Hoeflea sp. 108: one gene and its partner. The protein of the gene in region 1 interacts with the protein of each later gene in a pairwise test. Links are inferred from orthologs where the notes say so. Each region holds a gene or a part of one and is shown on either strand. Other genes may lie near its edges.

Evidence for each region.
Region 2: the proteins of odhB (region 1) and B015_RS0107865 interact in binary tests that used the Escherichia coli proteins (3 or more experiments, as listed by UniProt). The link is inferred for Hoeflea sp. 108 from one-to-one orthologs.

The regions. Positions count from the first base shown.
Region 1 is NZ_KB890024.1:4,859,786-4,874,706, forward strand. What follows is about bases 980-3,827. They hold odhB (2-oxoglutarate dehydrogenase complex dihydrolipoyllysine-residue succinyltransferase), read left to right. Parts: upstream 980-1,694; coding sequence 1,695-2,960; downstream 2,961-3,827. Other genes in these bases: B015_RS0124160 (2-oxoglutarate dehydrogenase E1 component), read left to right, coding at 980-1,671; B015_RS0124170 (MAPEG family protein), read left to right, coding at 3,087-3,491; B015_RS31525 (VOC family protein), read left to right, coding at 3,607-3,827. Outside these bases: more of B015_RS0124160, read left to right, coding at 1-979; more of B015_RS31525, read left to right, coding at 3,828-4,065; B015_RS0124180 (LysE family transporter), read left to right, coding at 4,062-4,706; B015_RS0124185 (hypothetical protein), read left to right, coding at 4,706-5,200; B015_RS0124190 (SDR family oxidoreductase), read left to right, coding at 5,197-5,952; lpdA (dihydrolipoyl dehydrogenase), read left to right, coding at 5,949-7,385; B015_RS33945 (DUF2867 domain-containing protein), read left to right, coding at 7,754-8,482; B015_RS0124210 (TraB/GumN family protein), read right to left, coding at 8,484-9,557; B015_RS0124215 (tyrosine recombinase XerC), read right to left, coding at 9,629-10,567; ribosome maturation factor RimM, read left to right, coding at 10,635-11,243; tRNA (guanosine(37)-N1)-methyltransferase TrmD, read left to right, coding at 11,240-11,941; B015_RS0124230 (sulfite exporter TauE/SafE family protein), read right to left, coding at 12,011-12,766; aconitate hydratase AcnA, read right to left, coding at 12,923-14,921. UniProt on the Escherichia coli protein: E2 component of the 2-oxoglutarate dehydrogenase (OGDH) complex which catalyzes the second step in the conversion of 2-oxoglutarate to succinyl-CoA and CO(2).
Region 2 is NZ_KB890024.1:1,606,222-1,621,251, forward strand. The notes cover bases 6,771-9,727. They hold B015_RS0107865 (YbaY family lipoprotein), read left to right. Parts: upstream 6,771-7,843; coding sequence 7,844-8,611; downstream 8,612-9,727. Other genes in these bases: pgsA (CDP-diacylglycerol--glycerol-3-phosphate 3-phosphatidyltransferase), read left to right, coding at 6,771-6,984; moaD (molybdopterin converting factor subunit 1), read left to right, coding at 6,990-7,241; B015_RS0107860 (molybdenum cofactor biosynthesis protein MoaE), read left to right, coding at 7,245-7,718; ndk (nucleoside-diphosphate kinase), read right to left, coding at 8,814-9,236; B015_RS0107875 (glutathione S-transferase family protein), read right to left, coding at 9,314-9,727. Outside these bases: B015_RS0107815 (23S rRNA (adenine(2030)-N(6))-methyltransferase RlmJ), read left to right, coding at 1-382; B015_RS0107820 (hypothetical protein), read left to right, coding at 436-876; B015_RS0107825 (hypothetical protein), read left to right, coding at 895-1,611; B015_RS0107830 (glutathione S-transferase family protein), read left to right, coding at 1,679-2,278; B015_RS0107835 (outer membrane protein), read right to left, coding at 2,371-3,036; B015_RS0107840 (SDR family oxidoreductase), read left to right, coding at 3,456-4,220; excinuclease ABC subunit UvrC, read left to right, coding at 4,217-6,286; more of pgsA, read left to right, coding at 6,388-6,770; more of B015_RS0107875, read right to left, coding at 9,728-10,006; B015_RS0107880 (DinB family protein), read left to right, coding at 10,069-10,581; B015_RS0107885 (hypothetical protein), read left to right, coding at 10,806-11,474; B015_RS0107890 (MFS transporter), read left to right, coding at 11,709-12,983; ribosomal protection-like ABC-F family protein, read left to right, coding at 13,082-14,959.

The DNA of each region.
Region 1 (14,921 bases):
TTCACGACGAACCCGCGTTTCTCGCGCTCGTCGCCCTATCCGTCCGACGTGGCCAAGATGATTGAGGCGCCGATCTTCCACGTCAACGGCGACGATCCGGAAGCTGTCGTTTTCGCGGCCAAGGTCGCGACCGAATTCCGCATGAAGTTCCACAAGCCTGTCGTCGTGGACATGTTCTGCTACCGCCGCTTCGGCCACAATGAAGGCGACGAGCCGGGCTTCACCCAGCCGATCATGTACCGCAACATCCGCACCCATAAGACGGTGGTGCAGGTCTATGCGGACAAGCTGATCAACGAAGGCCTGCTGGGCCAGGCCGACGTCGACCAGATGCGTGCCGACTGGCGCGCCAACCTCGAGACCGAGTTCGAGGCAGGCCAGGCCTACAAGCCGAACAAGGCCGACTGGCTCGATGGCCAGTGGTCTGGCCTGCGCGCCGCCGACAACCAGGACGAACTGCGCCGTGGCAAGACCGCGGTACCGGTGAAGACTTTGAAGGAAATCGGCAAGAAGCTGACCGAAGTGCCGAAGGACTTCGAAGTCCACCGCACCATCGCGCGCTTCCTCGAAAACCGCCGCCAGGCAATCGAGACGGGCGAAGGCCTCGACTGGGCAACGGCGGAATCGCTGGCGTTCGGCTCGATCCTGCTGGACGGCAATCCGATCCGCCTGTCGGGTCAGGATTCCGAGCGTGGCACGTTCTCGCAGCGCCACACCGTGCTCTACGATCAGCGCGACGAAAACCGCTACATCCCGCTCAACAACCTGTCGGCGGCACAGGCCGGCTACGAGGTCATCAACTCGATGCTCTCGGAAGAGGCCGTGCTCGGCTTCGAATATGGCTATTCGCTCGCCGAGCCCAAGGCGCTGACGCTCTGGGAAGCCCAGTTCGGCGACTTCGCCAACGGCGCCCAGGTGGTGTTCGACCAGTTCATCTCGTCTGGTGAACGCAAGTGGCTGCGCATGTCGGGCCTCGTTTGTCTATTGCCGCATGGCTATGAAGGCCAGGGCCCCGAGCACTCCTCGGCGCGCCTCGAGCGCTTCCTGCAGCTTTGCGCCGAAGACAACATGCAGGTGGCCAACGTCACCACGCCGGCCAACTACTTCCACATCCTGCGCCGGCAGCTGAAGCGCGACTTCCGCAAGCCGCTGATCCTGATGACGCCGAAGTCGCTGTTGCGCCACAAGCGCGCCGTGTCTTCGCTGTCGGAGATCTCGGGCGAGAGCTCGTTCCACCGCCTGCTGTGGGACGACGCCCAGTATCTCGGCAACGAGCCGATCAAGCTGGTCAAGGATTCGAAGATCCGCCGCGTCGTGCTCTGCACCGGCAAGGTCTATTACGATCTCTACGAGGAGCGCGAGAAGCGCGGCATCGACGACATCTACCTGTTGCGCGTCGAGCAGCTCTATCCGTTCCCGGCCAAGGCGCTGATCACCGAACTCAGCCGTTTCCGCAACGCGGAGATGGTGTGGTGCCAGGAAGAGCCCAAGAACATGGGCGCGTGGTCGTTCATCGACCCGTATCTGGAATGGGTGCTCGCCCATATCGACGCCAAGCACCAGCGCGTGCGCTACACCGGCCGTCCGGCCGCCGCCTCCCCGGCGACGGGCCTGATGTCCAAGCACCTGGCGCAGCTCCAGGCATTCCTCGACGACGCCCTCGGCGAATAAACAAAGAACGGACAGGCAAAAAAATGGCTACCGAAATCCGTGTCCCTACCCTCGGCGAATCCGTTTCCGAGGCAACCATCGGCAAGTGGTTCAAGAAAGCCGGCGACGTGATCGTCGTCGATGAACCCTTGGTCGAACTCGAAACCGACAAGGTCACCATCGAAGTGCCGGCGCCTTCCGCCGGCGTTCTGGTCGAACTGGCCGTCAAGGAAGGCGAGACCGTCGGCGTCGGCGCGCTGCTCGGCACCATCGGCGCTGCCGACGGTGCTGTGGCCGCTCCGAAGCCCGCCGCAGTCGCCCAGGCCTCCGCACCGAATGCTCCCTCGACCGTCAAGGAAGCCATCGCCCAGACCGCATCGGTCGCCGGCGCTCCCCCCATCGAAGAGCGCAAGATGCCGCCGGCACCGGCCGCAGCCAAGCTGCTCGCCGAGACCAACCTGTCGGTCGACCAGGTCGCCGGTTCGGGCAAGCGTGGCCAGGTGCTCAAGGGCGACGTGCTCGAAGCCATCGCCAAGGGCGTTTCGGCGCCTGCCGCAGCTCCGGTTGCCGCCCCTGTCGTTGCACGCGCCCCGTCGAGCACTGAAGATGCCCCGCGCGAAGAGCGCGTGCGCATGACCAAGCTGCGCCAGACGATCGCCCGCCGCCTCAAGGAGGCGCAGTCGACGGCCGCCATGCTGACCACCTTCAACGAGGTCGACATGAGCGCGGTGATGTCGCTGCGTTCGAAGTACAAGGACATCTTCGAGAAGAAGCACGGCGTGAAGCTCGGCTTCATGGGCTTCTTCACCAAAGCCGTGACGCACGCGCTGAAGGAAATCCCGGCCGTCAACGCCGAGATCGACGGCACCGACATCATCTACAAGAACTTCGCCCATGTCGGCGTTGCCGTCGGCACCGAAAAGGGCCTGGTGGTTCCTGTCGTGCGTGATGCCGACCAGATGTCGATCGCCGAGATCGAGAAGGAAATCGGCCGCCTCGGCCTCGCCGCGCGCGACGGCAAACTGTCGGTCGCCGACATGCAGGGCGGCACCTTCACCATCTCGAACGGCGGCGTCTACGGCTCGCTGATGTCGACCCCGATCCTGAACGCGCCGCAGTCGGGCATCCTCGGCATGCACAAGATCCAGGATCGTCCGGTCGTGGTCGGTGGCCAGATCGTCATCCGCCCGATGATGTATCTCGCGCTGTCCTACGATCACCGTATCGTCGACGGCAAGGAAGCCGTGACCTTCCTGGTCCGCGTCAAGGACAGCCTGGAAGATCCGGAGCGCCTGGTTCTCGATCTCTGAGTTGCGGCTGCTGCACAGGGAAGATTATTCTTCGTGGCCGGTCGAAATGACCGGCCGATAAACGACTTTCGCTTGTAACTGATCATGGCGAGGCGCAAATCGCCTCGCTTCGAGGGGACAACGCATATGGAAGCTGTTGCAGCATCGACTGAAATCTGGGTGCTTGGCTGGAGCACGGCACTGTTGCTTGCACAGGTGATCGCCCAGGCCTCTGCCACCGGCGATCTCGGCCCGAAATATCTGTTCAGTGCCCGCGACGAAAATCGCGTCTCGAAAAGCGTTGTCGCCGGAAGGCTGCTGCGCGCGCTGCACAACCTGCTCGAAACCTATCCGGCCTTCATCGCCCTGGTGCTGGCACTGGCGCTGACCGGCAAGACCGGCGGCATCGCGGCAACGGGTGCGATGCTGTGGATCGTAGCGCGCGTGGTCTACGTCGTCCTATACGCCGCGGGCGTGCCAGTTCTGCGCACGGTCGTCTGGCTCGCCTCGATCGTCGGGCTGGCGATGATGCTGATCCGGCTGATGAGCTGAGACCGGGACGGGGAACGACGTGGCTGCGGCGCAAAGCGGTGCTGGCACTTGTGCACATGGGCAGGAGCGTGCTTTTGCCCTGTGCTCAAATTCCTAGCGCCAACAGGAACCGTATATGGCCTTCGAACCCGACATTCCCCCGATCCAGGTGCATCTCTGCGTCAAGGGCGGCAAGGCCGCGATCGCCTTCTATGAGAGGGCGTTCGACGCGGTCGAGACCTTCGAGCAGCTGGCCGACGACGGCATGCGCGTGCTGCATGCCAACCTCGCCATGTTCGGCAGCGAAGTGATGCTGCACGACGAGTTTCCCGAATTCGGCGCAGACGTCCTGTCGCCGCTGACCAGGGGCGGTGCCGGCATGACCGTCAACATCAACCTGAAACTAGCAGGCGAAGTCGATGCCGCAGTCGAGCGTGCTGTCGCTGCCGGCGCCAAGGTTATCATGCAGCCCGACGACATGTTCTGGGGCGCTCGCTACGCCAAAATCCAGGATCCGTTCGGCCATGTCTGGGCGTTCAACGCGCCCCTGGGCAACGCGCTGCTGGCCGCCAATACGGACGGGGTGAAGCAGTGACCCAATACGCATTCGAATTTGCCGGCCTGCTGGCCGTGTTCTCGGTGCTTTTGGTGGTGCCCGGCGCCGACTTCGTCATGGTCGTGCGCCAGAGCGTGGTGCATGGCCGGCGCGCGGCAATCATCACCAGCTTCGGCATTGGCACATCGCTGCTGTTCCACGTCAGCTACACCATCCTCGGCATCGGGCTGATCGTGTCGAAGTCGCTGCTGTTGTTTTCCATGCTGAAATGGGCGGGCGCCGCCTATCTCGTCTATCTCGGCATCAAGGCGCTGCGCGCCGGGCCGATGGAACTCGCTGCCGTCGACATGCCGCAAGGCAGTGATGACGTCAAAACCGTTTCGGCAATGCGCTGCTTCCTGATGGGCTTCGTGACCAACGCGCTGAACCCCAAGGCGGTGCTGTTCTTCGTGCCCTTGTTCACGGCCATGGTCAGTCACGAGACCCCTGCAGCGGTGAAGGGCGTCTATGGCCTGCTGATGGCCGTGGTGTTGATTGCCTGGTTCGTCGGCGTGTCGATGTTCTTCACCATGGCTTCGGTGCGCGAGCGTTTCGTTTCCTGGGGCCGCTGGTTCAACAAGGCAACCGGCATGATCTTCATCGGGCTTGGCGTGAAGCTCGCCACCGTGCAGGCCGGCTGATGCGTATTGCAGCGCTCATCTCGGCTGTGGCGATGCTGTCGGCGACGACGGCCAATGCCGCATGCCCGATCGAGCTCGCCGTCTATGAAGACCGTGACAAGGCGGCATCGATCGATTTTCGGCCGACGCTGCAATCGGCCACCGTCACCAACAGCTTCAAGATGGTGCTCGACAACGACACCGTGCTCGATGGCGTGGTGATGTGGTCGGACGGGGTGGCGCGGCCGAACGGCATGCTGATGCACCGTTGCCCCGAAGGCGACGTGACCGGCGAGGAACTGGACGCCTGCACGGTGTGGCAGGGCGTCATCTACAGCGTCGACGCCGAGGGTAATGTCGGACTGTTGCCGCGCGAGCGCATCGGGGCTCCGGCGCCGAAAAGGCTGATCTTCTCGGATCTCGGCCATTCGCTGCGCATGTCGGCGGCCTATGGGCCCGACGGGTTCTCGAAAGTGCCGTGGGACGTGTTCGAGATAGCCGGGTGCCAGGAATGAGCACTGCTGGCAAAGTCCTGCTGGTCACGGGCGGCAGCCGCGGCATAGGTGCTGCCATCTGCAGGCTGGCTGTTGCTGCCGGCTATCGCGTGGCCCTCAATTATGCCTCCAACGCGGCTGCAGCGCAGACCCTGGTGGCCGAGCTGGAGGCATCAGGCGGCGAGGCCATCGCCATCAAGGGCGATGTCGGCAACGAAGCCGACGTACTCGCCATGTTCGCCAAGGTGGACAAGACCTTCGGCAGGCTCGATGCCTTCGTCAACAATGCCGGCGTGGTCGACATGAAGGCGCGCGTCGACGAGATGAGCGCCGAAAGGCTCGAGCGCATGATGCGCATCAACGTTGTCGGCTCGATCCTGTGCGCCCGTGAGGCGGTGAAGCGCATGTCGAGCCAGCATGGCGGCGCGGGCGGCTCGATCGTCAACATCTCATCGGCTGCGGCCTCGCTCGGCTCGCCCGGCGAATATGTCGACTATGCCGCCTCCAAGGGTGCCATCGACACTTTCACCATCGGGCTGGCCAAGGAGGTCGCCACCGAGGGCGTGCGCGTCAATGCGGTGCGCCCCGGCATCATCGATACCGAAATCCATGCCTCGGGCGGACAGCCGGACCGGATCGCCGCCATTCGCGGCCTCGTTCCGATGAAACGCGAAGGCAAGGCAGAAGAAGTTGCCCAGGCTGTCATTTGGCTTTTGTCGGATGCAGCCTCATATACGACGGGCTCGATTTTGAACGTGAGCGGCGGCCGCTGACCGCCCCCCAGGAGAAGGACAAGAAAATGGCATATGACGTCGTCGTGATCGGATCGGGCCCAGGCGGTTATGTGTGCGCTATCAAGGCAGCGCAGCTCGGCTTGAAGGTCGCCGTGGTCGAGAAGAACGCGACCCTCGGCGGCACCTGCCTGAACATCGGCTGCATTCCCTCCAAGGCGCTTCTGCACGCGTCGGAGATGCTGGCCGAGGCACAGCATTCGTTCGACACGCTCGGCATCGAGATCGGCGCGCCCAAGGTGAACCTGACCAAGATGATGGCGCACAAGGACGCCACCGTCGCCTCCAACGTCAACGGCGTGTCGTTCCTGTTCAAGAAGAACAAGATCGACAGCTTCCAGGGCACAGGCAAGGTGTTGGGCGCCGGCAAGGTCGGCGTCACCGGCGCTGATGGCAAGACCCAGGAACTCGAGACCAAAAACATCGTCATCGCCACTGGTTCCGACGTCGCCGGCATTCCCGGCGTCGATGTCGCCTTTGACGAGAAGGTGATCGTGTCCTCGACCGGCGCGCTGTCGCTGGAAAAGGTGCCCGGGCACCTGGTGGTGGTAGGCGGCGGCGTCATCGGCCTCGAGCTCGGCTCGGTATGGGCCCGCCTCGGCGCCAAGGTGACCGTGGTTGAGTATCTCGACACCATCTTGGGCGGCATGGACGGCGACGTCGCCAAGCAGTTCCAGCGCATGCTGGCCAAGCAGGGCTTCGAGTTCAAGCTCGGCTCCAAGGTGACTGGTGCCGCCAAGGCCAAGAAGGGCGCGACAGTGACCTTCGAGCCGGTGAAGGGCGGCGCGGCGGAAACCATTGAGGCAGACGTCGTGCTGGTCGCCACCGGCCGCAAGCCCTACACCGACGGCCTCGGCCTCAAGGAAGCCGGCGTCGAGATGGACGAGCGCGGCCGGGTCAAGACCGACGGTCACCTGCGCACCAATGTTGCCGGCATCTATGCCATCGGCGACGTCGTTGTCGGCCCGATGCTGGCGCACAAGGCCGAGGACGAGGGCGTCGCGGTCGCCGAGATCATCGCCGGCCAGGCCGGCCACGTGAACTACGACGTCATCCCGGGCGTGGTCTATACCAGCCCCGAGGTCGCCTCGGTCGGCAAGACCGAGGAAGAGCTCAAGAAAGCCGGCGTCGCCTACAAGGTCGGAAAATTCCCGTTCACCGCCAACGGCCGGGCGCGGGCCATGCTGCACACCGATGGCTTCGTGAAGGTGCTGGCCGACAAGGACAGCGACAAGGTGCTGGGCGTGCACATCGTCGGCTTCGGTGCCGGCGAGATGATCCACGAGGCGGCGGTGCTGATGGAATTCGGCGGCTCGTCCGAAGACCTCGGCCGCACCTGCCATGCCCATCCGACCATGTCGGAAGCGGTCAAGGAGGCTGCCCTGGCCACCTTCTTCAAGCCGATTCACATGTAAGTCTGGACATATGTAAGATTGCGCCACGCGCCTGAAACAGGAACGGCCCGCTCGATGAGCGGGCCGTTTGTATTTGAGGGTAAGCTCAGTTTGCGGGTGCTGCCGGGGCGGGAGCCGGAGCCATGGCGCCACCCGAAGGTGCAGGCGTCGTGGTGGTGCCGCCAGACGGAGCCGGCGTGGCTGGGGCCGGGGTTGCCGGTGCTGGTGCGGGCACAGCCGGAGCAGGTGCCGGCGCCGAGGTCGACGGTGCCGGAGCCGGTTCAGCCGGCTTAGGCGCAGGTGCGCTGCTGGCTGGGGGCTCGGCGGCCGGGGGCGTTGCCGCGTGCCGCGGCGCGAAGACGTAGTAGGCCACTGCAGCGAGCAACACGATGATGACGGCGATCAGCCATGTGCTGCCCCTACTGGACTGGCCGGGGCCCGAGTCTGGATTGTTCACCATTGAGATCTCCCTCAGATGCGCTCCGCAATCATTGCGTGAACATCGCAATCAACGCGCGAAATGGCGTTCGGTTTCACATTGCTGTGAAAATTTGGAAGTGAACCTGCCCAGGCGGCGTTTCGCCACGCCGCCAAGCCCCAGGAACAGGATTAGGCTGCAACCAGTCCAGCAATCGGGGATAGACGACATGCCTGCCGTGCCGAGCCCGACCTCCACAGACGTCCTGCCCGGCGCCAGCTTCGCCGACCGTTTTGTCATCGTGGTATCAGGACAATCTCTAGATGCGGATGCCGCAGCCGGGCGTGCATTTGGCAAACGGCCAGCCTGGATCAGGGCGCTGATGGCACTGCGCAACCTGCTGGTCTGGCCGTTCGGGCTGAAGACGCGCGAGGCGGAGCTGTCGCCGCAGCTCGGGCGCAAAGGAATGTTTCCGGTGCTGAGCCAATCGCAGTCGCGCATGGTTCTCGGGCTGGATGACAGCCATCTCGATTTCCGGATTGTGGTCGAGATCAAGGAACTCGGCGAAGGCCGACAGGAAATCAGCGCCTCGACGCTGGTCAGACCGCACAATCTGTTCGGGCGCGTCTATCTCGCCATCGTCATGCCGTTCCACAACATCATCGTGCCGGCGATGCTGGCGCAGGTGGCGAAAGGCTAGATCAGCGGTCGGCGACCGTAACCGTGTAACCGGCCTTGCGGAACAGGTCGACCAGGCCGTCTGGGCCGGGCAGATGCAGCGCACCGACCGCCATGAAGGCATCGCCAGCGCCGACCAGCGGCCCGGCGCGCTCGACCATGGTCTTGTTGCGGCTGGTGACCATTGCTTCCTCGAAGGCGGCATAGCTGGACTCATCATCCTTGCCGCCCGACGGCAGAGCGTTGCGGAACAACGGCCAGAACATGCCGATGTCACCGCGCTGGTAGAGCACGACCATCGTTTCGATGACATCGTCCATGCGGTCGCCGAGCTTGAGCGTCTCGACCAGACCCTTGATGTGGAACTCGATCGGCAGCGAGGCCATGGCCGAAAGTTGGTCGGCAGCGCTTTCCAGCCCCTTGACGTCCTTGCCGGCGGCCTTGGCCTTCTGGGCAAGCAGGATGTCGAGTACAGGCGCGCCGGCGGCCTTGCGACTGAGTTCGCAGGCGGGCAGTGCCACCATCGCCGAGAGCATCCATGGCTTCATCTTGGTGACGCTACCGGGTGGGATGCCGCGTGCCTCAAGCGCCGCGTTCACCGTCGCCACCTCATCAGGCGTCATCAGCGACGTCAGCGTTGTGTTGTCGGTGAACATCATCAGTTCGGGCTGCTTCATCAGCGAGGCGAGCATGGCCTGCTGGTCGAGCACGTCGGTCGTCTCGATGACCAGCGTGTGCGCGGCGTCGAAGGCTGTCTGTGCCGCCGGCTCCAGCTCGGTCACGCGCGGATCGGTCACATGCATGGTGCCATAGAGCCAGGACGGCTTCTGGCCCGGCTTCTCCAGCTTCCACAAAAGTCCTTCGCCGTTGATGGTCGCCCTGGCCTCCGCTTCGATCTTTGCGAGCAGCGCCGGATCGCTCGTCTGAAGCTCGGCCAGCATGTCCTTGCCCTTGCAGGCAGGTGCCTCGGCATGGGCCTTGCCCGATACCAGAAAGGCAATGGCGAAGAACAGGATGAAGAACAGCACGTTGACAGCTGCGAGCAGCTTCAGCGCAGGCAGCGAGGCACGGTCGGCGATGGCGACGAAGCGTTTCATTGTGCCTGTGTAGCCGTCAAAAGCGGCAAAACGGTTAATGCCGCGGTGACAATTGTCCGGCTCGAACTCGGTCAGGCGCGCGGGTGGGCCGCATCGTAGATCTCAAGCAGCCTTGCCGTGTCGACGCCGGTATAGACCTGGGTGGTCGAAAGGCTGGCATGGCCGAGCAGTTCCTGGATGGTCCTGAGATCGCCGCCACGGCCGAGCAGATGGGTGGCGAAGGAATGGCGCAGCGCGTGTGGCGTCGCCGTATCCGGCAGGTTGAGCGCCGAGCGCAGCTTGCGCATCTCGCGCTGGATGATGGCAGGATCGAGCTGCCCGCCGCGAGCGCCGCGGAACAATGCAGCTTCAGCGCTTAGGTGATAGGGGCAAAGCTTGCGGTATTCGGCGACGGCCGCAAGCGCCACCGGCAGGACAGGCACCAGCCGGGTCTTGCCGCCCTTGCCCGAGATGCGCAGCACCGTGTCGGAAGGCGAGACAAGCTCGGCGCCGGAAAGCCCGAGCGCCTCGGAAATACGCAGGCCCGAGCCATAGAGCAGCGTCAACACGGCCGCGTTGCGGGCGGCAATCCACGGCTCCTCGGCCAATTGTTCGCCTGCCGAGACGACCCGCTTGGCATCGACCGCCGTCAGCGGCTTGGGTAACGACTTCGGCTGTTTTGGCGCGCGCAATGCAGCGGAGCCGGCGGCGTTGACCAGCCCTTCTCGCTCCAGAAAGCGCAAAAGCGAGCGCACCCCCGCAAGGCCGCGGCCAAGCGTGCGCGCGCCGGCGCCGTCGCTTCGGCGAGCGGCAAGAAAGCCGCGCAGGTCAGCCGGGCGCAGGTCGCTGATGTCCGATATGCCTGGTGGCCCGCTGTTGTGACCGGTCAGGAATTGCAGAAACTGGCGCGTATCGCGCTCATAGGCATCGACAGTCAACGCCGACAACCGGCGCTCGCCGGCAAGCCCCTTCAGCCAGCGCTGGCGGGCCGCCTGCAGGTCGGGTTTTGCGACGACGAGGAATTCCTGCATTGGCAGCGGGGGTCCGATTGAATAAGTCAGTGTGAACCAGACCAAGTTAGCAAGCGGTGAAGCGGCCATGGCCAAGCTCGAAAATCCAGTACAGATGGCCGTGATCGGCGCCGCCCACGGCATCAAGGGCGAACTCAGGGTGAAGACCTTCACCGGCGATCCACTGGCGCTGGCCGATTACGGGCTGCTTTACACCAAGGACGGCCGCAGCCTGGAGATCGCTTCGATCCGCCCGGCCAGCGAAGTGGTGGTGGTGCGCTTCAAGGGCGTCAACGACCGCAATGCGGCGGAAGCGCTGACCAATCTCGAGCTGTTCATCGACCGTTCGGCGCTGCCAGACGATGCCGACGACGGCGAATTCTACCACACCGACCTGATGGGCCTCGAAGTTCGTGACGAGACCGGCGCCAAGGTCGGCAAGGTGATCGCGGTGCAGAATTTCGGCGGCGGCGACATCCTCGACATCCAATATCAGGGCCGCAAGGGCGTGCTGATTCCGTTCACCGAGGCGGCCGTTCCCGTGGTCGACATCAAGGGTGGCTTTGTCGGCATCGACACAGCCGCGGCCGGGCTGGTAGAGAGCGAAGACGACGAGCTCGGCCCCCCGCCTGAAGAGGGCGAGTTCGATACCCGCCCTCGCCCGCGCGGCCCAAGGGATGCGGGGGGCAATCGCTGATGTTTCGCGCAACGGTGCTCACGCTCTATCCGGAGATGTTTCCGGGGGCGTTGGGGGTGTCGCTGGCCGGCCGTGCAATGGAGCGCGGCGACTGGGCGCTGGAGGCAGTTCAGATCCGCGACTTCGCCACAGACAAACACCGGACCGTGGACGACAGCCCCGCCGGCGGAGGCGCCGGCATGGTGATGCGCGCCGACATCATCGCTAGGGCTATCGACCATGCCTCGCCGGACGGCGATCAGCGCCCGCGTATCCTGATGAGCCCACGCGGCAAGCCGCTGACCCAGGAGCGCGTGCGCGAGCTGGCCGCCGGGCCCGGCGCGGTGATCCTGTGCGGCCGCTTCGAAGGCGTCGATCAGCGCGTCATCGACGCGCGCGAGCTTGAAGAAATCTCGATTGGCGATTTCATCCTCTCCGGCGGCGAGCCGGCGGCGCTTGTGCTGCTCGACGCGGTTGTGCGGCTCCTGCCCGGCGTGATGGGCAACGAAGTATCAGGTGAGGAAGAAAGCTTCGAAGGCGGTCTCCTGGAGCACCCGCACTACACAAGGCCGCAGGCGTTCGAAGGACATGCGATCCCCGAGGTGCTGACTTCGGGCAATCACGGCAAGATCGCCAAATGGCGGCGCTCCGAGGCGGAGAAGCTGACGCAAGCACGACGCCCGGACCTCTGGGCTGGACGGGTGGAGAAGAAGCGCTAGGCGCTCAGTCCGAATCTGCCTGCCGGCACCTTCTTCCGTGAACTGGGAGAAGGAAGTGGCGGCGGCGCTTCAGCCCTTCATGAAATAATGAAAAGCCAGGAACAGCCCGACCGCGACAACGAAAGCGCGGACGAAAACCTGTGGCACGCGGCGCGCGACCCAGACGCCGGCATAGCCACCTAGCGCCACGCCGGGCACCATGGCCGCCGCTGCCGTCCAGGCCACAACCCCGCCCGAGGCGAAGATGACGATGGCGACCGCAGCGATGACGATGGACAGCATGTTCTTCAGCGCGTTGAGCCGGTGGTAGTCGCCGCCCTCGGTGAGGCCCAGGGTTGCCAGCATCATCACGCCCATACCAGCGCCAAAGAAGCCGCCATAGATCGAGGTGAAGAACTGGACAATGCGCCCGGCAAGCGATGCCGGCGCGCCTTCGGGACGCTCGGCGAGCTTCGACGGGCACAGCCAGGGCCCGGCGGCGAAGAGGGCGGTTGCCGCAAGCAACAGCCATGGCACCAACGCTCCGAAGGCGACATTGTCGAGCGAGAGCAGGATCAGCGCGCCAGCCAGCGCGCCCACTGCCGAGATGACGGCGAAAGCGATGGCGCCGCGCCACATCAGCCTGATGTCGTCGATATAGGCCCAGGTCGAGGTGATGTAGCCGGGGAACTGGGCAATCGACGAGGTGGCATTGGCGGAAATCGGCGGGATGCCAAGCATGGTCATGGCACCGAAGGTGAGGAAGGTGCCGCCACCGGCGATGGCGTTGACGATGCCGGACAGCAAGCCGGCAAGAAAGAGAATGGCGACAGAAATCAGCGACATCTTGCCCGCCTGCCCGTGGTTGCGCTTCATCGTCTGTAGGAAGGCACGGGCCGCAAGGCAAGCGCGCACCGGCAACGGCGGTCAGCTTGCCCTGGACAAAAAAAGCCGCCGGGGCGCAAGCTCCGGCGGCTGTTTCACATGAATCGCGAGTGCCGCTTACGCGGCGAGGTCGCGCAGAACGTACTGCAGGATGCCGCCGTTCTTGAAGTAGTCGAGCTCATCGAGCGTATCGATGCGGCAGAGGATCGGCACATCCTTCGTCGAACCATCGGCGAAGGTGATCTTGGCGACCATCTTCTGGCGTGGCTTGATCGTCTCGAGGCCGTCGATCGTCACCTGCTCGTCGCCCTTCAGGCCGAGCGTCTTCCAGGTCGTGCCCTCTTCGAAGGTGAAGGGGATCACGCCCATGCCGACAAGGTTCGAGCGATGGATGCGCTCGAAGGACTGAGCGATGACCGCGCGCACGCCCAACAGGTTGGTGCCCTTGGCAGCCCAGTCGCGCGACGAGCCGTTGCCGTACTCGACGCCGGCGAAGATCACCAGCGGCACGCCTTCGCTGCGGTACTGCATGGCAGCATCGTAGATCGGCATTTCTTCCTTCGACGGATAGTGGAAGGTGTAGCCACCCTCGCGACCGTTCTCGCCCAGCATGTGGTTGCGGATGCGGATGTTGGCGAACGTGCCGCGCATCATCACCTCGTGGTTGCCACGACGCGTGCCGTACTGGTTGAAGTCGGCAACACCGACGCCGTTGTCGGTCAGGTACTTGCCGGCAGGCGACGCCGCCTTGATCGAACCGGCCGGCGAGATGTGATCGGTGGTGATCTTGTCGCCGAACAGGCCGAGCACGCGCGCGCCCTCGATCTTGCCGATCTGGCCCGGCTTCGAACCCATGCCGACGAAGTAAGGCGGGTTCTGCACATAGGTCGACTTGTCGTCCCATGCGTAGGTCTGGCCTTCAGGCGCCTTGACGTTCTGCCAGTTCTCGTCGCCCTTGAAGACGTCTGCATATTTGCGGGCGAACAGCTCGCGGGTGACGTTTTCGGCGATGAACTGGTCGATCTCGGCGCTGGTCGGCCAGATGTCCCTCAGGAAGACCGGGTTGCCGTCGCGATCCTCGCCCAGCGGCTCGGTCGTAAGGTCCTTGGTCACCGAACCGGCAAGCGCATAGGCGACCACCAGCGGCGGCGAGGCCAGGTAGTTGGCCTGCACGTCGGGCGACACGCGGCCTTCGAAGTTGCGGTTGCCCGAGAGCACGGCCGCACCGATCAGGCCCTTGTCGTTGATGGTCTTGGAGATCGGCGCCGGCAGCGGGCCGGAGTTGCCGATGCAGGTCGTGCAGCCGAAACCGACGAGGTTGAAGCCGATCTGGTCGAGCTCCTTCTGAAGGCCGGCCTTCTCGAGATACTCGGCAACGACCTGCGAGCCGGGCGCCAGCGAGGTCTTGACCCACGGCTTCTGCTTCAGGCCGACGCGGTTGGCGTTGCGGGCGAGCAGGCCTGCACCGATGAGCACGCTCGGGTTCGAGGTGTTGGTGCAGGACGTGATCGCCGCGATCACCACGTCGCCATGGCCGAGGTCGAAGTTTTCGCCCTCGACGGCGTAGCGCTTGGCAGTGTCGACGGTCTTCTTGTACTCGGCTTCCAGTGCGCTCGCGAAACCCGAGGCAATGCCGTCGAGCGGGATGCGGCCTTCGGGACGCTTCGGGCCGGCCATCGAGGGAACGACTGACGCCATGTCGAGTTCGAGCAGGTCGGTGAAGACAGGATCGGCCGAAGAGGCGTCGCGCCACATGCCCTGCGCCTTGGAATATTCCTCGACGAGTGCGATGCGGTTTTCGGCGCGGCCCGACATGTTGAGGTAGCGGATGGTCTCGGCATCAACCGGGAAGAAGCCGCAGGTCGCTCCATACTCAGGCGCCATGTTGCCGATGGTGGCGCGGTCGGCCAGCGTCATGTTGCTGAGGCCGGGGCCGAAGAACTCGACGAACTTGCCGACGACGCCCTTCTTGCGCAGCATCTGGGTGACGGTCAGCACCAGATCGGTGGCGGTGACGCCTTCCTTGAGCTTGCCGGTCAGGCGGAAGCCGATGACCTCGGGCAGCAGCATGGAGACGGGCTGGCCGAGCATCGCGGCCTCGGCCTCGATGCCGCCC
Region 2 (15,030 bases), 3.2 Mb from region 1 along the record:
AAAGCGTGGGCTGGTGCTGGTCGATCCGCCGTTCGAGAAGGAAGGCGAGTTCAACCGCCTTGTCGATGGTCTGGCCAGGGCCCACAAGCGTTGGCCTGGCGGCGTCTTCGCGCTGTGGTATCCGGTCAAGGATCGCAAGGCGGTTGCCGCCTTTCGCGAGGCACTGGCAGGTGCCGGCATTCCCAAGATCATGGACATCGAGTTTTACATCCGCCCACCTTCTCCGGAGCCGAGGCTTGATGGCACTGGCATGGTGGTGGTCAATCCGCCGTTCCAGCTTGAGGCCGAGTTGCGCACCATGCTGCCGGCGCTGGCCAAGGTGCTTGCCGAGCAGAAGGGGGCGCGATGGTCTGTCGAATGGCTGGCCGGCGAGGCTTCTTGACCGCGACGCGGCGACGCCGCAAACTGAGTTGCAGCAGCTTCGGAGTGGAAACCATGAGTCGCATCGCCAGCATCTTCCTTGCCGCAACGACCAGCCTTGGCGCCATCGCCCTTGGTGCGGGCTCCGCCCAGGCAGCCGACCTTTCCGGCAGCTATGCCGCCGATTCCGGTTTGTGCAGCAACGCGTCGGTGCTCAACCGCATCACCAGCCGCTTTGCTCACCAGGTTCGCCACGTGCCGAATCTGCCGCAGGTGGCCATCACCGATTTCCAGCGCATCCACGAGCATCGCTATGAAGCTGCCGACGAAAACCACCCTATCGGCCGCACCTATTGCGGCGCCAAGGTGACCCTGTCTGACGGACATGATCGCGACATCTGGTATCTGGTCGAAGAGGGCATGGGCTTTGCTTCGATCGGCAACAATGTCGAGTTCTGCGTGTCCGGCTTCGATCGCTGGAACGTCTATGACGGCCGCTGCCGCGTCCTGCGCTGAGGTTGGCCGGATTTCGTCATGATCCGCAGGATGCTCCAGGTCGCGCTCGTCGGCGCGGCCTTTTCCGCGCTTTGTGCCTGTGCTCCTGCCGAGCAGGAGAGGCCCGCGGCTGACAAGTCTGCTGGACCCGCGACGCAGCAGGCAGCCGCAGTTCCGCGCGGGCAGGGCTTCGATTTTTATGTGCTGTCGCTGTCGTGGTCGCCGAGCTACTGCGAAGCGGAGGGCGAGCAGGCCAACGGCCAGCAATGCCGCGCTGGCCGGCCCTATGCCTTCGTTGTGCATGGCCTGTGGCCGCAATTCGAGCGTGGCTATCCTTCGGACTGCCAGACCGGCAACAGCGATGTGTCAAGCGCCACGCTGCGCGGGCTCTACGACCTGATGCCATCAGCCGGCTTGATCCGCCACGAATGGCGCACGCACGGCACCTGTTCGGGGCTGAGCCAGGACGACTATTTCAAAGTGTTGCGGGCCGCTCGCGAAAAGATCGAGATTCCCGCCCAATTCCGCCGCCTGGACAACTACCAGACCTTGGCGCCTGGTCAGGCCGAGCGCGCCTTCCTTCAGTCGAATCCCAGCATGAGCGCAGAGGATATCGCGGTGACCTGTGACCGCCGCTATCTCCGCGACGTCCGAATCTGCATGACCAAGGATCTCGATTTCCGTGCCTGTCCTGAAGTCGATCGGCGTGCCTGCCGGCTCGACAAGGTGGTGATGCCGCCGGTGCGTGGCGGCTGATTCTTGCTGTTCGCGCGTTGCCCTTGCGGCACGCGCTGATATGGTCGCCCGCGAAAAGGGAGCCACCATGCCGCAACTGCTTTATTCTTCCGCTTCGCCCTACAGTGCCAAGGTTCGCATGGCGGCCGTCTATGCCGGGATTCCGGTGGAGCCGGTGACGGTCGAGACCGGCCCGCAGCCGGCGATGCTGACCGACGTCAACCCGCTCGGCAAGATTCCGGTTTGGGTGACGGACGACGGACAGGGCATCTACGACAGCCGCGTCATCACCCAATATCTGAACCGGATTTCGGGCAACAAGCTGTTCCCGCGCAACGCTGACAAGCGCCTGGACGCGGAGCGTCTGGAAGGCTTGGCCGACGGCATCTGCGACTGCCTGCTGGCGATGGTCTACGAGCGCCGCTCGCGCCCAGAGGAGATCGTCCATCAGCCCTGGATCGACAAGCAGTGGGCGAAGGTGGCACGCTCGCTCGACCTGCTCAACGCCAATCCGCCCAAGCTGCCCAAGGCGATCACGACCGGCCAGATCGCGCTGCGCGCGGCGATTGGCTACATGGAACTGCGTTTCGCTGGAAAGTGGGAGAAGGGGCGTCCGCGCCTAAAGCGCTGGGCCGCGCGTTTCGACGAAAAATTCCCCGAGTTGAAGGCCGTCATCCCGCAGGGATGATCTGGCATCGCAGCTGGGCGCCCCCTCGGCCGGCAGGAAAACAAAAAAGCCGGGCACAAGGCCCGGCTTTTCCGTTGGTCCGATCGGGAGGATCAGAACTTCATGCCGACGCCGAACTGGATGCGGTGATCCTTGAGCGAGACGTCGTGGTTGGTGCCACCGAGGTTGTAGCTGTCGGTGCCGAGATCGGTGTAGCGATACTCGACGCGGCCGAAGACCGACTCGGTCAGCTTGACGTCGGTGCCGACGCCGGCGGTCCAGCCAAGGGCGGTGTTCGAGTCGCTGCCGGTTGCATCCGACACCTTCACGCGCTGGCCAGCACCACCGGCCGTGCCGTAGAGCAGGATATCAGGCGTAACGGCATAGCCAAGACGGGCGCGCAGCGAGCCTTCGACGCCCGACTTCACTTCCGTGCCGGAGTTGTCGCCCTTGATGCCGCTGTAGCCGATGTCGCCTTCAGCGCCGATGACGATGTTGTCCATCTGGTAGTTGTAGCCGACGAACGCACCGCCAAGGAAACCCTTGGTGTCGATCTTGTTGTCGAACGTCTTGTCGTTGGCCGTGCCCGAGAAGCCGTAGCCGACGGTCACACCAGCATAGGGACCAGCCCAGCTGGCGACCGGGGCAACTTCCATCGGAGCTGCGGGGGCCGGCGGCTCTTCCATGACGACGTCGGCTGCGAAAGCCGGCATAGCCGCCAGAGCGACGAGGCCGAACGCTGCCGCGAGCGGACGAGCGTGCTTGAGAATGGCAGTCATTTTTTACTCCTTAAGCCAACTAGACACTGGCTTTCTTTCAAAATGGCGCCCTTGAAACCCGTCCGGGGGGATAAACGGTCCAGGCGCCGAACAGTTCCGAATGTCGTGTCGAAATGCGGCTGAACCGAACCTGAAGTTGGGTGATTGCCGGGCTGAAATGAGGCTGAAGCATGACGTTGCGCTAATGCAACATCGCCTGTCGGCTGCCTTGTCGGCGAATTGCCGCAAGCCGCTTGGTGCAAGGAGTTGGGCGTTCTATATCTCGTCTGCCGATATGGTTCGCGGGACGATTGGAAGGCGCCGCCGAAGGGCTTCGTCACATTGTCGCCAGATCGATGAACGGCTTTTTACTGATGTTACCGAAGGGTAACCAAACTCGACTGCGTGCGGCTGTCGGGCAAACAGCAAGGGATGATCAGATGGCGGCCATGGAAGGCAATGTGCTGGTGACCGGAGGTGCCAAGCGGATCGGACGCGCGATCGCCGAGGATCTGGCGGCTCATGGCTTCGGCGTCGCCATCCATTGCAACCACGGGCGCGCCGCTGCCGACGATCTGGCTGCTTCCATCAATGCCAATGGTGGGCGCGCGGCGGTGGTGCAGGCCGACCTTGCCGACATGAAAGCGGTCGACAGCTTGCTCGCCGCTGCCGAGGCAGCGCTCGGGCCGATCACGCTTCTGGTCAACAATGCCTCGGTGTTCGAGAGCGACTCGGTGACGGACTTCGACTGGGAGGCATGGGACCGGCATTTTGCCCTGCATGTGAAGGCACCTGCGCTTTTGGCAAAGAATTTCGCGGCTGCCTTGCCTGACGGCGCAGAGGGCCTGATCGTCAACATGATTGACCAGCGCGTGCTCAAGCCGACGCCGCTCTATTTTTCCTATTCGCTGTCGAAGGCCGCACTCTGGGCGGCGACGCGCACCATGGCCCAGGCGCTGGCGCCGCGTATCCGCGTCAACGCCATCGGACCGGGGCCGACGCTGCCCAGCGCGCGCCAGGACGCTGCAGCCTTTGCCGCCCAGCTCGACGGGCTGATCCTCAAGCACGGCCCGGAGCTTGGCGAATTTGGCGCGACCGTTCGCTATCTGTGGCAGGTAAGGTCAGTAACTGGCCAGATGATCGCGCTCGACGGCGGCCAGCATCTTGCATGGCAGACGCCCGACGTGACAGGCATGGTGGAATGAGTCCACGCGAATCCGATACCGGCTCTGGCCCCCGCAAGGGCGGCAAGGCGGCCGAAGACATGCCCGACATCGAACTCGACGACGACGAGTCGGTAGAGGACGAACTTGCGCCGGCGGCCTCTGGTCCGGACCTGCCGTTCACCGCCATCGACTGGACCGCGCATGCCGGCGACGCCGACGGTCTGGTCGGTGCCGAAGTCATCCAGACCATGGTCAAGCGCCTGCCCAACGCGCCCGGCGTCTATCGCATGATGAACGCGGCCGGCGACGTGCTTTATGTCGGCAAGGCGCGCAGCCTGAAGAAGCGTGTGACCAATTACGCGCAGGGGCGCTTCCACACCAACCGCATCGGCAAGATGGTGCGCGAGACGGCGACGATGGAGTTCGTCGTCACCCGCACCGAGATCGAGGCGTTGCTGCTCGAAGCAAACCTCATCAAGCGCCTGAGGCCGCGCTTCAACGTTTTGATGCGGGATGACAAGTCGTTCCCCTACATCATGCTGACCAGCGATCATACGGCACCCGGCATCTACAAGCACCGCGGCGCGCGTTCGCGAAAGGGCGGCGACTATTTCGGTCCGTTTGCATCGGCGCAGGCAGTTGGCCGCACCATCAACTCGCTGCAGCGCGCCTTCCTGCTGCGCAGCTGCACCGACAGCTTCTTCGACAACCGCACCCGGCCGTGCCTGCTGTTCCAGATCAAGCGCTGCGCCGGGCCCTGCACTGGCGAGATCTCGCGCGAAGGCTACGACGAGCTGGTGCAGGAGGCGAAGGACTTTCTCTCCGGCCGCAGCCAGAAGGTGAAGACCGAAATCTCCGGCCAGATGCAGCAGGCGGCGGAGGATCTCGATTTCGAGCGCGCCGCCGTCTATCGCGACCGCCTCGCAGCACTGTCGCATGTGCAGAGCCACCAGGGCATCAATCCGCAGACGATCGACGAGGCCGACGTCTTTGCCATCCATCAGGAGGGCGGGCAGACCGGTATCCAGGTGTTCTTCTTCCGCACCGGCCAGAACTGGGGCAACCGCGCCTATTTCCCGAAGGCAGATTCGTCGCTCGAAGCCGCCGAGGTGCTGGGCTCGTTCCTCGCGCAGTTCTACGACGACAAGCCGTCACCGCGCTCGATATTGCTGTCACATGCTGTCGAAGAACAGGAACTGCTGGCTGAAGCGCTGTCGACCCGCGCCGGCTACAAGGTCACGCTTTCTGTGCCTCAGCGCGGCGAGAAGAAGGACATCGTCGACCATGCCGCGCAGAACGCCCGCGAGGCATTGGGCCGCCGGTTGGCGGAAACATCGACCCAGGCTCGCCTGCTGGAAGGTTTTGCCCAGACCTTTGCCCTCGAAAAGCCGCCCGTTCGCATCGAGGTCTACGACAACTCGCATATCATGGGCACCAATGCCGTTGGCGGCATGATCGTCGCCGGCCCGGAAGGCTTCGTCAAAAACCAGTACCGCAAGTTCAACATCCGCTCGACCGACATCACGCCTGGCGACGATTTCGGCATGATGCGTGAGGTCATGACCCGCCGTTTCTCACGCCTGCTCAAGGAGCATGGCGGCGAGCAGCCCGAGGAGGCCGAAAGCGTCGAGGATGCCGGTGCGTTTCCGGCCTGGCCTGACGTCATCCTCATCGACGGCGGGCAGGGGCAGATGACGGCCGTGCGCGCCATGCTGGCCGAGCTTGGCATCGAGGACCGGGTGGTGGCGATCGGCGTCGCCAAGGGCCAGGACCGAGAGGCGGGGCGCGAGCGCTTCTTCGTCAGGGGCAAGGATTCGTTCTCGCTGCCGGTGCGCGATCCCGTGCTCTATTTTGTCCAGCGCCTGCGCGATGAGGCCCATCGTTTCGCCATCGGTTCGCACCGGGCGCGGCGCAAGAAGGAGATGGTCAAGAACCCGCTTGACGAGATCGCCGGCATCGGTCCGTCACGCAAGCGCGCGCTGCTTCTGGCATTCGGCACCGCCAAGGCGGTGAGCCGTGCTGCCGTCGACGACCTGATGGCGGTGGAAGGCATCTCTGAATCGACTGCCCGCCTTGTTTACAACCATTTTCACGATAATGGGTGATGGATTGTCGTTCGCAAACATGTTGGCCTAGCGATAGGCAGTTGACCCCTGACGCCCGCTTCTGATTTCACTTAGGCAGACCGAAAAGAGCATTCGAGACCATGGCCCAGCGCGCATTCAACCTGCCCAACATACTGACCTATGCGCGCATCCTGGCCGTGCCGATGGTAGTGCTCTGCTTCTTCCTGGAAGGACGTCTGCAGTCGTCCGACTTCGCGCGCTGGAGCGCCTTGGCGATTTTCGTCATTGCCAGCATCACCGATTATCTTGACGGCTACCTTGCGCGCGCCTGGAAGCAGACTTCGAACATCGGCAGGATGCTCGACCCGATCGCCGACAAGCTTTTGGTTGCCACCTGCCTGCTGCTGCTAGCCGCCGACACCGATAATCGCGGCGGTATCGCCGGCTGGTCGCTGTGGGCGGCCATCATCATCCTGTGCCGCGAGATCCTGGTCTCGGGCCTGCGCGAATATTTGGCGGCGCTGAAGGTCAGTGTGCCCGTCACCCAGCTCGCCAAGTGGAAGACGGCGATCCAGATGGTGGCCATCGCCTTCCTGCTGGCAGGACCTGCCGGCGACAAGATTTTCCCGCTGACCACCCAGACAGGTCTCGTGCTGCTTTGGATCGCGGCGATCGTGACGCTATATACCGGCTATGACTATTTCCGTGCTGGCCTGAAGCACATCATGGACGAGTGAGCCGTATGAAACTCATCTATTTCGCCTGGGTGCGCGAGCGGATCGGCAAGGCAGAAGAAGATGTCGAACTGCCAGCCGAGGTGAAGACGGTTTCCGATCTTCTGTTGTGGCTCAAGTCGCGCGGCGAAGAGTTCGAAAGCGCCTTGCAGCATCCCGAGGTGATACGGGTCGCAATCAACCAGGAGCATGTCGATCACCGCCAGCCGGTTGCCGGTGCGCGCGAGATCGCGCTGTTTCCGCCGATGACGGGCGGCTGAGCCATGACCTCCGCCGTCGTGCCCATGGTGCGCATCCAGGCGGCGGATTTCGACGTCGCCCAGGAAATCGGCCGGCTGACTGCGGGTCGGGCGGATGTCGGTGCTGTCGTCACCTTCACCGGTCTGTGCCGTGACGAGGCCGGCACGTTGTCGGCACTCGAACTCGAACATTATCCGGGCATGGCCGAGGCTGAAATCTCCAGGATCGCGGCCGAAGCGCTGGAGCGCTGGCCGTTGTCGGGCATGACCGCCATTCATCGCTTCGGACGGGTCAGGCCGGGCGAGAACATCGTGCTCGTCGTTGCTGCCTCCAAGCACCGGCAGGCCGCCTTCGAGGCCGCCAGTTTCCTGATGGATTATCTCAAGTCGCGAGCGCCCTTCTGGAAGAAGGAGCATCGCGCCGACGGCAGTGCCGGCGACTGGGTGGATGCCAAGGAAAGTGACGAAGCTGCCGCGGCGCGCTGGGCCCGGCCATGACAGTCGGTGGCCGTCTTGGAGCGACGGGCGGCCACGGAACCACCGCAATCCTTTGCACCTTCGGAACTGGATGACAGCAACAGTCATGCCGCGTCCAGGCAACAACGCATTTCGGGGAGACAACCATGCTGGGCAAGCTCGCGGAATTCATCGTTTTCGGCTTTGCGCCGCTGCTGATCGGCATGCTTGCAGTACCTGACATGGCGATGGCTGAAGAGAAGACGATTTCAGGCGAGGTGCTCTATCGCGAACGCATCGCATTGCCGCCTCACGCAGTTTTGACCGTGCAACTGGTCGACGTGTCGCTGGCCGATGCTCCGTCCACTGTCATCGGCCAGCAGAAGATCGATCCGGCCGGGCAGGTGCCGATCAAGTTCGAGGTCCGCTTCGATCCGGTCGCCATCCGGACGGGCATGACTTATGCGCTTCAGGCGCGCATCACGGTCGACGACCGCCTCTGGTTCATCAATGACGAGCGCTACTCGGTCGATCCGCTCAACGCCGTGCCGCAGAGCATGGTACTGAAGATGGTGAGCCAGGCCAGCGAACCGGCCAAGGACGACATCTTCGACCGCGAATGGGTGGTGGAGCAGATCGGCGGTGCCGACGTCCTTGACGCGCCGCCTTCGACGCTGCGCATCGATCCGGCCGGTGGCGTGACCGGCCGTGGCGCTTGCAACAACTTCTTCGGCCAGGCCAAGGTCGACGGCAAGGCGATCACCTTCGGCCCGCTCGGCTCGACCTTCATGGCCTGCGAGCAGGCGGTGATGGATCAGGAGCACCGCTATCACCAGGCCCTTGGCCAGGTGACGTCCTATCGTCTGGACGGCGGCAAGCTGATCCTCGCCGACAAGGACGGCAAGGACATCCTGCGTTTCGGCGATGGCGGCTGATTGAATCGTTTTCTGTGGCTTGTCAGGTAACTCTTTGAAAAGACTGATGGCCCGTCCAGCTTAGGTCGAAGGCTTCGACCAGGCGGCGATTGCGTCCTCGGCCTGTCGAGGAGCGAACAACAGGAGAAAGAAAAAGCCGGGGCAAACCCCCGGCTTTTCGATTCTGGATCAACGCCTTGTCAGGCGTTGCCGACGGTCTGGATCAGCCGACGACTTCGGTGCCCGAGAACCAGTAGGCGATCTCTTCGGCAGCGGTCTCAGGAGCGTCCGAACCGTGCACCGAGTTCTCGCCGATCGACAGGGCGTGGACCTTGCGGATGGTGCCTTCGGCAGCATTGGCAGGGTTGGTGGCACCCATCACTTCGCGGTTCTTGGCGATGGCGTTCTCGCCTTCGAGAACCTGGACGATCGTCGGAGCCGACGACATGAACTCGACGAGCTCGCCGAAGAAGGGGCGTTCCTTGTGAACGGCGTAGAAGCCTTCGGCTTCGCGGCGGCTCATCCACACGCGCTTGGAAGCGACGACGCGCAGGCCCGCATCCTCAAGCATCTTGGTGATTGCGCCGGTCAGGTTGCGCCTGGTTGCGTCCGGCTTGATCATCGAAAAGGTGCGTTCGATCGCCATGTCTGGTCCTTATGATTTCTGGGATTTTGCAGTGTGGCGGGCTCTATACAGGCCGCCCGCTGCATTGCCAAGGGGGACTAGGCGGCCGCGGCGATGCTGCGCCCCTTGCCGCCATGAAGGTCGAGACAGCGCTCGAACCACTCGGCAACCGGGTCGGCAGCTTCGAGTAGCTGGTAGGGGGTGGCGATCCTCGCCCACTGCAGCGCGCCGAAGACGATGTAATCGGCAAACAAAGGTTGCTCGCCGCCGATCCACGGTTGGTAGGACAGCATACTGCGCAGCGGCTCCAGAGAAGCGCGGAAGCTGGAGAGGCTGGCATCGCGGCTGGCGGTTACCTCTTCAAGGGGCCTGCCGAAACGGGCTTCGCGGCTCTTGCGGAAATAGGCTGCATTCTCGTCGTCCTGCATGGCGTGCAGGGCCGTGAGCGCAGCCACGGAGATATAGGGATGCAGCGTCAGCTGCGACCAGCGCTCGATGAAGCGTGCATGCGCCATGCCGCCCGGGCCTTCGAACAGCGACGGTTGCTCTGGATAGGCCTCTTCCAGATAAAGCGCGATGGCGAACGAATCCGGGATCACCTTGTCGCCATCGCGGATGACGGGGATCGTCTTCGAGACGCCGCCTTCGATCTCTGGCACTTCCACAAGGCGCTTCAGAACGGCGCGGTAATCGAGCCCCTTGTGCTCCAGCGCCATCGCCACCTTCCAGCAATGCGGGCTGAAGGGGCGTGCGGCATCGCTGCCGACGAGATCGTAGAACAGAATGGTCATTGGCGAGGCTTTCCGATGCACTTAGGAAGGACAGACGGTTTCGAAGCACCAAGGAATATCAGATGAAGCAGCATTTCAGGATGATGGCCGCCTATAATCAATGGGCCAACGAGCAGGTTTATGGCGCTGCGGCCGATCTTGGCGAAGAAGACTTCGGCCGTGACGTCGGTGCCTTCTTCAAGTCGATGCGCGGCACCCTGAACCACCTGCTCGCCGCGGACCGCATCTGGCTGAAGCGCTTCACGGGCCTGGGCGATGCTCCGTCGGCGCTTGACGCGATCTTGCACGAGAACCTTGCCAGACTGACGACGGCCCGCGAGGCGGAGGACAGGCGCATCGTCGAATGGATCGATGGTCTCGAGGAGAAGGCCTTCGCCGGCCGCTTCACCTATATGACAGTAACCGACATGCGTACCATTTCGCAGCGTCTGGCACCTGCGCTGACCCACCTCTTCAACCATCAGACCCATCATCGCGGCCAGGCGCATATGATCCTGACCGTGTTGAGGCGACCTTCGATAAACCTCGACTTGATCTATTTCCAAAGGTCGGAAGTAGGCCGAAATTATGCTTAATTAGAATTAAATTACGATTTGCATGCAAACGGAAAAATTGTTTGCACACAAATGAAAGTTTTTAATACGCTTTACTATAAGTTGTGACTCGATTTGACTATCGATTGAGAAAGATGTCAGTCTCCGTGGTGGGCTGAAACTTTCAGTCCAGTGGGATCGTTACTGCGCAGGCAACCAGTTTCTGGTGGCTGGTTGTTTGGATTGGCAACCACAGGGAGACATCCATGACTGGCATTTCCAAGGCAATCGCAACTGCACTGGCGGGTGGCATTGTTTTTGTAGCGCTCGCCGCGCCGGCCAGCGCGCTGGACATCGGCGATCGTAGCAAGGGACTTGGCGTCTCGATTGATTCGAAGGGCATCGGCGCGACCGTGGGCGGCTCGGGCGGCATCAATGCCGATGTCGGGCTCGGTTCGGGCGGCAGCAAGGGGCTGGCGAGCGCCAGCGTCAACGCCAGCGTCGGCGGCGCCAAGGGTCTCAACGCCAATGTCGATGCCGGCGTAGCCAACAGCAAGGGCCTCGTCGACGCCAATGCAAAGGCAACGCTGGGCGGCTCGAGCGGCCTCAACGCCAATCTCGGCGCGAATGTCGGCGGTACAGGCGGGTTGGCCAAGGTCAGCACCACTGTTGGTGTTGGCGGGAACAATCTGCTCGATCTCGGCGTCACCATCGGCGGTCCCGGTCTGCCGGGTGGCCCTGGTGGTCCTGGCGGTCCGGGAGGTCCTGGTGGCCCCGGCGGTCCAGGCGTCATCAATCCGGGCGTGATCGGCGGCATGTCGCAGGCGCAGGTGGCGGCCTATGTCAAGCGTTGCAACATGGTGCTTTCGAACCCGATGGCGTTCGAGAGCGACCTGCGCGAACTCTGCAAGCTTCTGCGCATGGCCAGCCGCTAAGCGGCGACAGTGGTGATTTCGGACGGCCCGCGCTTCGCGGGCCGTTTCGTTTTTCGGCAGGGCGCGCCGGTCTTCGCTGAGGGCCCTTCCCGAAAAAATGTCATGAGCCTGTCTGGATCATGAGATCCGGCCGTCGCGGCCGCTTGCCTTGTTGGTACAACTGGGACAGAGGGTGGCTATGGTCGTGGAATGGGCAATTGCGCCCGCCGTCGGCTACGTTTCGAACCATGGGGAATGCCCTTGCGCGCCTTCGGCGAAAAGACCGGCCAGACGATCGTGCTGCTGCTCATCGCGGGCTCCGGCATGGTTGCGATCGCCCGTGGCATGACGCTCACCTTCCTCGCGATCCGCCTGCAGCAGGATTTCGGCCTCAGTCCCGCTGCCATCGGCATGCTGATCGGTGCAGGTCCGCTTCTCGGTGCAGCCGCAAGCCCTTTTGCCGGCACGCTTTCGGATCGGATCGGCCGCCGCAGTGTACTCACAGTCGCGCTGCTGTTCGCCGGCCTTGGATTGATCGGCCTGGGTCTGGCGCAGTCGGTTGCCGCCTTTGCCATTGCCCATATCGTGTCGTCGGTGGCAGCAGCCGTCTATGAGCCTGTTTCGCGCGCGCTGATGAGCGACGCGGCCCCTGAAAAGCTTAGGCTCAAGGTGTTTTCCTGGCGCTATCTGGTGATCAATGCCGGTTGGGCCGTCGGGCCGATGATCGGCATTGCCATTGGCGCCAATTCGCCCATGCCATTCTTCATCGCAGGCGCGGTTCATTTTGCCTTCTCGGCTGCGATCTTCTTGATCGTTCCGGCTGTGTTCGTCGGCACGGCTGGTGCCGGCGCTGCTGCGCAGATACCGGGCTTCCGCAGGCTGGTCGCCACGCTCAGGGATCGCCGGCTGATCTTCTATCTCGGCGGCGGCACGCTGCTGCTTGCCGTTTACGGCCAGTGGTCGGTGACCCTGTCGCAGTACCTCACCACCAATCTGGAAGATGGGGTCAAGATTTTCGCCTGGCTGGTCACCACCAATGCGGCGGTTGTTGTGTTCGCCACGGCGCCTGCACGGATGCTGATCGAGCGGATCGGGCCGATGAAGGCAATGGTCCTGGGGTGCCTGCTGTTCCTCGGCGGCGAGGTCGGTTTTGCCTTCGCCACCAGCGCCACAATGCTGATCGGCTTCATGGTGCTGTTCACCATCGGTGAGGTGCTGGTCGTGCCCTCGGAATATGTGCTGGTCGACCGCATCTCCAACGACGGCAATCGCGGCGCATATTTCGGCGCGCATTCCTTGTGCGCGGTGGGCAATTTCTTCGGGCCGCTGCTTGGCGGGCTGGCGCTCGGTGCGTTTGGCGGGCAGGGCATGTTCATGCTCTTTGCGGCATTCGCTGCCGGCTCGGCGGTGCTCTTTGCCCTTGGATATGCATCGCCGCCGCCGGCATCGCTCGACGGTCACGCGGCAGCAGTCGGCGGCGAGGCAACCGAAGGTGCCATGCACCGCGTGGGCCGGCCGGCTTACGCCTGAACCTTCAGTTCGGTAGCTATTTTTGGCCATGCGTTGCGCCCTTGATGGTGCGCACGCACTTGCCATTGTCGGAACTCTTCGTCAGAAACCCTCTCGTCATGCTTATTATCAACGATCTCTCCCTCCGCATCGCCGGACGCCTGCTTCTCGATCATGCGTCGCTGACCCTGCCTGCCGGCACCAAGGCGGGCCTCGTCGGCCGCAACGGCACGGGCAAAACCACGCTGTTCAAAGCGATAACTGGCGACTTCAGCTCGGAAACCGGCAGCATCAGCCTGCCGAAGAACACGCGCATCGGCCAGGTGGCGCAGGAAGCGCCCGGTACCGAGGAACCGCTGATCGACATCGTGCTCAAGGCCGATGTCGAGCGCACCGCGCTTCTCGCCGAGGAGCAGACGGCCACCGATCCGCATCGCATTGCCGAGATCCACATCCGCCTCGCCGACATCGACGCGCATTCGGCGGAATCGCGCGCGGCGACCATTCTTGCCGGTCTCGGCTTCGACGACGAAGCGCAGCGGCGGCCGGCCTCGTCCTTCTCGGGCGGATGGCGCATGCGCGTTGCGCTCGCGGCCGTGCTGTTTTCGGAACCTGACTTGCTGCTGCTCGACGAACCGACCAACTATCTCGATCTCGAAGGCACGCTGTGGCTCGAGAACTATGTGTCGAAGTATCCGCACACGGTTCTCTTGATCAGCCACGACCGCGACCTGCTCAACCGCGCGGTCAATTCGATCGTCCATCTCGACCAGAAGAAGATGACTTTCTGGCGCGGCGGCTACGACCAGTTCGAGCGCCAGATCGCCGAGCAGCGGGAGTTGCAGGAAAAGGGCCGCGTCAAGCAGGAAGCGGCGCGCAAGCACCTGCAATCCTTTGTCGACCGCTTCCGCGCCAAGGCTTCCAAGGCACGCCAGGCGCAGTCGCGCATCAAGGCGCTGGAGAAGATGAAGCCGATCGCGGCGCTGATCGAGGACAATGTCAGGCCGTTCAGCTTTCCCGAGCCGGTGAAGACGGTAGCCTCGCCGATCGTGGCTCTCGACAAGGTCAATGTCGGCTACCAGGCCGATAAGCCGATCCTGAAGAAAATGACGCTGCGCATCGATGCCGACGACCGCATCGCGCTTCTGGGCGCCAACGGCAACGGCAAGTCGACCTTTGCCAAGTTGCTTGCCGGACGCCTTCAGGCCGAGACGGGATCGGTGACGATTGCGCCAGGCCTCAAGGTGGCGATCTTCGCCCAGCACCAGCTTGACGACCTCAGGCCGGAAGAAAACGCCTACGAGCATGTGCGCCGACTGATGCCGGACGCGCCGGAATCGAAGGTGAGGGCGCGTGTCGCCCAGTTCGGCCTTCCCACGGAGAAGATGAACACCGCCGCCAAAGATCTGTCGGGTGGCGAAAAGGCGCGGCTGTTGATGGGGCTTTCCGCCTTTGACGGGCCGAACCTGTTCATCCTCGACGAACCGACCAACCACCTCGACATCGACAGCCGCGAGGCGTTGATTATGGCGCTCAACGAGTTCCCGGGCGCCGTCATCCTGATCAGTCACGACCGCCATCTGCTGGAAGCCACGGCCGACCGGCTGTGGCTGGTCAAGGACGGCTCGGTCAATCCTTATGACGGCGATCTCGAGGACTACAAGACGCTGGTGACGGGTGTGTCCGGCGACCGGCGCAAGGAGCGTGAGGCCGACAAGGCCTCCAAGGCCGACAAGCGCCGCGAGGCCGCCGCGCGGCGCGCCGCCCTCGAGCCGCTGGCCAAGGAAATCCGCGCCACCGAGGCGCTGATGGATCGTATCCGCAAGCGCATCGACACGATCGAGGACCAACTGGCCGACCCGAAGCTCTACGAGAAGGATCCGACGACGGCGACGCAACTCGCCAAGGAGCGCTCGCAGCTATCGGCCCAGCTCAATGGCCACGAAGACAAGTGGCTGGCCATGTCGGCCGAATATGAAGAAGGCACAGCCGAGTAGGGGCCGCAACGCGGCGCTGCCCCTCATCCCCCTGCGGGACCTTCTCCCCGGTTGGTGATGGGGAGAAGGAG